3 regions of the Oceanobacillus sp. FSL W7-1293 genome follow, and region 2 is predicted to be linked to each of the others. Evidence: predicted binding sites of a transcription regulator. Region 2 holds the regulator's gene; each other region holds the start of a gene.

Region 1 (2,274 bases), 810 kb from region 2:
ATCGAACTTGCTTCGCCGTCCATCCAAACGGGCATCGACAGCTGTGTCCGGCAGGGAGCAGCACAGATTGCAGTGGTACCGGTTCTATTGCTTGCAGCAGGGCATGCAAAGCTGGATATCCCAAAAGAAATAGAGCAGGCAGAAAAACGCTATCCAGACGTTACCTTTACCTATGGAAAGGTGATGGGAGTAGATCCGGCAATCATTGATTTACTTAGCAAACGTCTGGAAATGGGAGGATTGAAGCAAACCGGTAAGCCGCCTGTGTATGAAGAACGCGAACCTGCTTCTGTGTTACTTGTCGGGCGGGGCAGCAGTGATCCGGATGCCAATAGCGACCTTGCCAAAATGGCACGCTTATTATGGGAAGCAGCTCCGGTAAACGAAGTAAATACATGTTACCTGGCAGCAACCCGTCCTACATTGGATGAGGGGCTGGAGCAATTGCTTAAAAGTCCTAATTCGGTGGTGTATGTTGTTCCCTATTTGTTATTCTCCGGTGTATTAATGAGGGAGCTGCGCCAAAAGTTGGATGAACTCTCTGAACGGACAGATAAACAATTTATTCTTTGTCCGTATTTGGGTTTTGATGATCAGCTCGTTACAGTCCTAGTCGACCGGGTCGAAGCATTGCTGAAAGGAAAAGTCAGCTGATGCACATGCCGCTCTTTTTAGAGGTAAAGAATCAGACCGTCATTGCAGTCGGCGGAGGAGCTGTTGCAGCGAGAAAAGTACGTCATTTTTTAGATGCTGGAGCAGCTATCACCATCATCGCGCCAAAACTACATCCATTTTTGCAGCAGCTTTATCAAAAAGGAAAAATCAAGTGGCAGGAAAGAGAGGTTCACGAGGGAGAACAATTTGATTGTCTATTCCTTTTATTAATGACAGATAAGAAAGAACTGAATCTCTCCCTTTATGAAAACAAACAGGCGCAGCAGTTGGTTTATGTTGCCAATGATGCATGGAAAAGTGATGTGTCCTTTCCTGCTGTTCTTCAAAGGGGAGCGTTAAGCATTGCGTTGTCCACCGGCGGCGCGAGTCCAATTTACGCAAAACAGTTAAAAAATAAGCTGGCGGATCAGCTGCCAGCAGAAATAGAAGCTGATCTTATCTTTCTTGATCAGGCAAGAAAAAGAATCCTCCACCTGCCTTTCACACCGGAGCAAAAAAAGCAGATTCTGCAGAAAATCACAGAAGAAGGATTCCTGCGGCAGGATAATCGGCAGCAGCTTCTGGAAGGAATGCTTGAATCGGTTCAAAAATGACTTAAAAAATTCATAATCGGGATAGAGAATGAGAAGAAAAAGTGGTAAAAGTCATAAAATATCCATTTGAACTCCTTTCTAACCTCCTTTACTATTGAACTATATATAGTTTTACTTTGTTTTTAAACATACTATATATAGTTTTTTGGATGCGTTGAAACGTATTTGCAGAGACGAAGAAGGAGGAATAGGAGATGGCGGAAGTAATGACTGCTCCTGAAAGTACAGAAGCAGATTTAATGCAGGATTTTCAAGAGATTGTATCCAGCACCAATCAGGATTTAATACAGGAGAATGCCAATGTGGACGGGAAATCACCATGCGGGCAGATGAACAAGTTTGCCAGTGAAAGTGCAAAGCTTTATGCGAAGGAAAAGATGTTGAGCCGGGAAGCGAAGCAGGCAATGGAGGATAATTATATTCATATTCATGATTTAGATTATATGCCCACAGGGACAGCGACCTGCTGCCAAATTCCTTTAGGAAAATTGTTGGAAAAAGGGTTTAACACGGGGCATGGACATATGCGCTCCCCGCAAAGCATCATGAGTGCGATGGCATTAGCGGCAATCGTCTTTCAAAGCAATCAAAATCAGCAGCATGGTGGACAGAGCTTCCAGGCGTTTGATTATGATTTAGCCCCCTTTGTGAAGAAATCCTATCAAAAACGGCTGCATAGATTACAGCAATATCAGCTTCTCCTTGCTCCACAGGAATTGGAGAAGTTAGCTTGGGAGGAAACGGACCGGGAATGCTACCAGGCCTGTGAAGCGTTTATTCATAATTTGAACAGCCTCCATTCCAGAAGCGGCGGTCAGGTTCCATTTACGTCAATCAATTATGGAACAGATACAAGCAGAGAAGGAAGACTGATTATAAAAAATCTTCTTTTAGCTACACAGGCTGGTTTAGGAAAAGGGGAGACACCAATTTTTCCGATTCAAATTTTTAAAATGAAAAAAGACGTTAATTTTTATAAAGCGGATCCAAACTATGATTTGTATCA
Region 2 (2,274 bases):
GATAAACATATCATGGCAAGCAGATTTAAATTCTTCCTGATTCAATTGGTTATCTTCATCAAGTGCCCATAAGAGTGCTTTTTCTATTTCTACACTTTCTGCGTCATATAATACCTTCATTTGATAAATGAGTTTTTTATTTACAGAATGTAGAACTTTTTCAGCCGGAATAAACCGCTGACGAAGCGATTGTTCTATCCATGAAAAATCCATGAAATCCGTTTCTCTATTTTCTTTTTCATTTTCTATATTCAGAGCAGCAGACGCAGAAGGTGTAATCGTATCAAACACTTCATTAAAATCAGCTGTTACCTCTTCCCCATAAGCGATGCTGTCCTTTACGTAACGAGCATAAAGCTCATTATATTTCTGTTCTCCTATATGATGTAATAATAGCTGGGACAGCATAGGTTCTCCAAAAAATTGATTGGGGGAATAAGGACGCTGCACACTATAGGTATAATAGTCTCTGTTGTCCTCTCTTCGTTTATAGGTCTTTAATAACCCGATAGCTTCCAATTTTATACGTGCACGGTAAATATTATCCAGCGTTAAATTCAAATATGTCATTAATGTATGATGTGTCTGCGTTTTTTGCGCATAATCTGCCTCATAAAATAATGTATAGTATAACGAAATTGCCTGAATCCCAATCAACGGCTGATAAAAATGCGTCAATGAAGCATTAAAATCAATGGGAGGCTGCTCATCCATAACGACATGGTACCCATCAATAGGAAGGATTTTTCCGATTGCATTCATTTCAACCCATCCTTTGTTTTATTCTTCCTGTGTTTGTTTATCTGTCTTGATTATTTCTTTTAACTCATCCAAGAAAACAGTTATATCCTTAAATTGACGATAGACAGAAGCGAACCTGACATAAGATACTTCATCCACCTCAGCAAGTCTTTCCATCACCATTTCGCCTACATTATGACTCGAGACCTCTGAATTCCCTTCATTCCGTAATTTCTTTTCTACGTCTAAAGCTATATTTTCTATTGTATCTATCGCCACAGGGCGTTTCTCACAAGCTCTGATAATCCCTCTGGTAAGTTTTTCCCTCGAAAATTCCTGACGCATGCCATCTTTTTTCACAACAATGAGTGGTACTTCTTCAATCCGTTCAAAAGTGGTAAAACGAAATCCGCACTTCTCACATTCCCGGCGTCTGCGTATAGCTGCTCCCTCTTCAATTGGACGAGAATCTAACACTTTCGTATTTTTATTATTGCAGTTAGAACAACGCATTTCGTTCACTCCTTCTTCATTTACCCTTCTATTAATGGTAATTGTTCATTCACATGCTGATACATTCTTTTTATGATTTTATTACTGTAACCAAAATCTATCTGGAGAGGTGTCTCTGTAGTCACTGAAAAGTCAAGCGCTGTGTAATACGGACGGACCATAATGACTGTAGCAATAATGAAAACTTTTTTACCGCGTTTACTGATGGCACTAATCTCTCCATGCTGCTCCGAGCTGGCATGAATCGAAAAGTCAGAGCTTCCATTAAAATATGTCTCTAGTTCCTGAATAACAGTATTCTTACTCGCTTTATAATATCTGGTTTTTAAGCTTGCATCTATATGATGATCACTTGTTTCTGCATGATTACTAAAAAAACGTTTCATTTTATACCCTATCGACATAAACATACACATCCTATATTTATCGCTATAAAAAACTATTCTACAAGCATCTCTTGTCTCTGTAAACAGCATTGCAGCGTATTTATTCTAACGTATCTTCCAATTCTTTTAAACATATAAATACATACATATACGTATATATTATTTTAACATGATTTGTACATTTAAACTACTTTCCCAAAATAGAGTAAACTCCGGATTTAATATAAGCACATTAAAACGATGTTTATAAAACATAAACCCGTTTATTTTACTTAGTATTATTTTCATAAAATAGTCACAAAGACTTATTACATATTGTTTATCGACAGCCGATAAAGTAATTAAGAAAGCCATTATCCATAAAGATGTCATCTTAAAAAAGAAGGAGTATGTTTTAATGAGTGTAGGAAAGAAATTGAATTTATCTTTTATTGTATTAATTGTTTTATTGGCTGTTTCTGTTGGAAACAGCATCATGAATTTGAAAAACATTGAAAATGATGTAGAGGAGGCAATGGATTCACGCCTGGAGCAGCTTATATTAATTGAAAATATCCGCTATGATGTTGCGATGCAGGCGCTCCATACCCGTTCAATGATTTTAGAACCGGAGGAAGATAACCATAGAGAGAAT
Region 3 (2,274 bases), 170 kb from region 2:
CGTACGATGGGAGCAGAGGGCCTGAAAAAGGTCAGCGAATATGCCGTACTCAATGCGAATTACATGATGCGTCAGTTAGAAAAAGTATTTCAACTGCCTTATCCGCAGCATTGTAAGCATGAATTTGTACTGTCGGGTAGCATTCAGAAAAAACTTGGCGTTCGCACATTAGATATGGCGAAAAGGCTGCTGGATTTTGATATTCATCCGCCTACCATTTATTTTCCGTTGAATGTGGAAGAAGGCATGATGATTGAGCCTACAGAAACAGAATCGAAAGAAACGCTCGATTCCTTTATTGATATCATGACCCGTATAGCAAAAGAAGCAGAAGAAGACCCGGAAACTGTACAGGAAGCACCGCATCATACAATTGTGAAGCGGATGGATGAAGCAACCGCTGCACGTAAACCAATCCTGCGGTACGAAGAATCGTAAACCATCATAAAAGCTGATTTAGAGGTTATGCTCTGAATCAGCTTTTATTTTTAGCCCAATTAACAGCTTTCACAAAATGGAAAACAAAGGCTTTATTTTTTCATTTTAATCTTTCCAGTCCATTTTTTAAATCCGCCTTTAAGCTGATAAATTTCTTCAAATCCTTTTTTATGCAGGAGCTGCGCAGCTCTTGCGGAACGGCTGCTGTTTTGACAATACAGGTAGACCGGCTTGTCCTTTCTCAATTCCACAAGTCTTTGTTTCATTTGCGTTACCGGGATATTACGCGCTCCGAGAATATGACCTTTATCAAATTCCTGCGGCTCACGTACATCGATCAATTGTGCTTTGCGGTAGCCTTCTACAAATTGATCTTCTGTCAGTACATTTAAATAAGTGCGTTGTCTATAGTAGCGAAAAATAGTAATCGCAAGCAGAACAACTAAAGCAATGAGTAAAAATGTCATTTTGTTTCCCCCGTCTATCTTTATATTCTACACTCTTATTATATGGGCAGCGTTTTTATTTTTCAAAGTTTTTATTTTGCAGGCGGATATTCATCTTAAAAAAATATCCTCTTTCCAGTTCCGGATTATTATTTTTGGTAAAAGAGGTGTTTCAAATCCGCTTTAAGGGAATAAAAAAAGTAACCAGAGATTGCATGAAAGTTACTTGCTTTTTCTGATAATTAACTATATATTGTGTCGGAATAATGAATTAGACACTATATATTGTTTTATGAAGAAGAGTTATGATAAACTAATAAGTAATCAATTGCAAGACAAGGAGCGATAACATTGACTATCCATTTCGAGTCATTAAGGCAGGTTAATATCGAGGCGCTTAATGAAGATATAAAAAAATTTGAAGCAGTGCACCCAATCACAAAAGAAATGCATATCACCCATCAAGGCGTGTCGAGATTGGTCATGCTGGACCGGTATGCATATAAAGATACAGAGAAAAAAACATTAAAAAAAGGTGATTTTGTTGTTTTGACCGTAAAAGCAGACCCTAAATTTCCCGCTCGGGGTCTAGGATTTATTATAGATATTAATTGGGAAGAAAACAAGGCGGAAGTAGCTGTCGAATCCGATTATGTCGGAGTTTTAGATAAGGAAGAAGAACGGGAAAGCGGGATGATTACGCGTTCACTCGATGTTATCGAAAAGCCGTTGGAAATTTATTATGAACAAATTGCCAAAAGAAATGCGAGCGGCCTTTCCGAAGTGGAAGAAACTGAAGAAAGAAAAGCCAGATCATTTGATGCTTTTTATAATCAATTGGCTTCTATGAATTTTATTCCGGCGGGACGTGTGCTATATGGAGCAGGCGCTGAAACCGATGTAACCTATTTTAACTGTTATGTGATGCCTTTTGTAAAAGATTCACGCGAAGGCATTTCCGATCATCGTAAACAGGTAATGGAAATTATGTCACGCGGCGGCGGTGTCGGCACGAACGGTTCCACATTAAGACCGCGAAATACACTGGCCAGAGGAGTCAACGGAAAATCTTCAGGAAGTGTCTCCTGGCTGGATGATATCGCCAAATTGACGAATCTGGTTGAACAGGGCGGTTCCAGACGCGGAGCACAAATGATTATGCTTGTCGATTCGCACCCGGATATTGTAGAATTTATTATTTCTAAAATGCAGAATCCGCGTATTTTACGTTATTTAATAGAAAATACAGAAGACGAGCAAATGAAGCAGCTGGCAAATGAGAAGTTAAAATTTACCCCGCTGACAGAAACAGAATTTGATTTGTATCAGGGAATCGTCAATTATAAAGCCATCCCCGGCCAAGGCGGCTTCACAGATGCTGCCATGAAGC

The links. The regulator NrdR, encoded in region 2, represses ribonucleotide reductase genes. The targets are predictions, from matches to a motif close to AACACNATATATNGTGTT.
Region 1: MKY65_RS17400 (anaerobic ribonucleoside triphosphate reductase) is a predicted target of NrdR. The motif match lies at 1,396-1,413, and genes of this name have one in related genera.
Region 3: MKY65_RS14325 (vitamin B12-dependent ribonucleotide reductase) is a predicted target of NrdR. The motif match lies at 1,159-1,176, and genes of this name have one in related genera.

The regions. Positions count from the first base shown of each region.
Region 1 is NZ_CP150212.1:3,559,557-3,561,830, reverse strand. Features, by position in the region: gene MKY65_RS17410 (sirohydrochlorin chelatase) at 1-654, shown strand, start outside; gene MKY65_RS17405 (bifunctional precorrin-2 dehydrogenase/sirohydrochlorin ferrochelatase) at 654-1,268, shown strand; gene MKY65_RS17400 (anaerobic ribonucleoside triphosphate reductase) at 1,463-2,274, shown strand, end outside.
Region 2 is NZ_CP150212.1:2,749,928-2,752,201, forward strand. Features, by position in the region: gene MKY65_RS13530 (DnaD domain protein) at 1-762, opposite strand, end outside; gene nrdR (transcriptional regulator NrdR) at 781-1,254, opposite strand; gene MKY65_RS13540 (cytosolic protein) at 1,275-1,658, opposite strand; gene MKY65_RS13545 (MCP four helix bundle domain-containing protein) at 2,038-2,274, shown strand, end outside.
Region 3 is NZ_CP150212.1:2,923,981-2,926,254, reverse strand. Features, by position in the region: gene gcvPB (aminomethyl-transferring glycine dehydrogenase subunit GcvPB) at 1-438, shown strand, start outside; gene MKY65_RS14330 (rhodanese-like domain-containing protein) at 531-905, opposite strand; gene MKY65_RS14325 (vitamin B12-dependent ribonucleotide reductase) at 1,236-2,274, shown strand, end outside.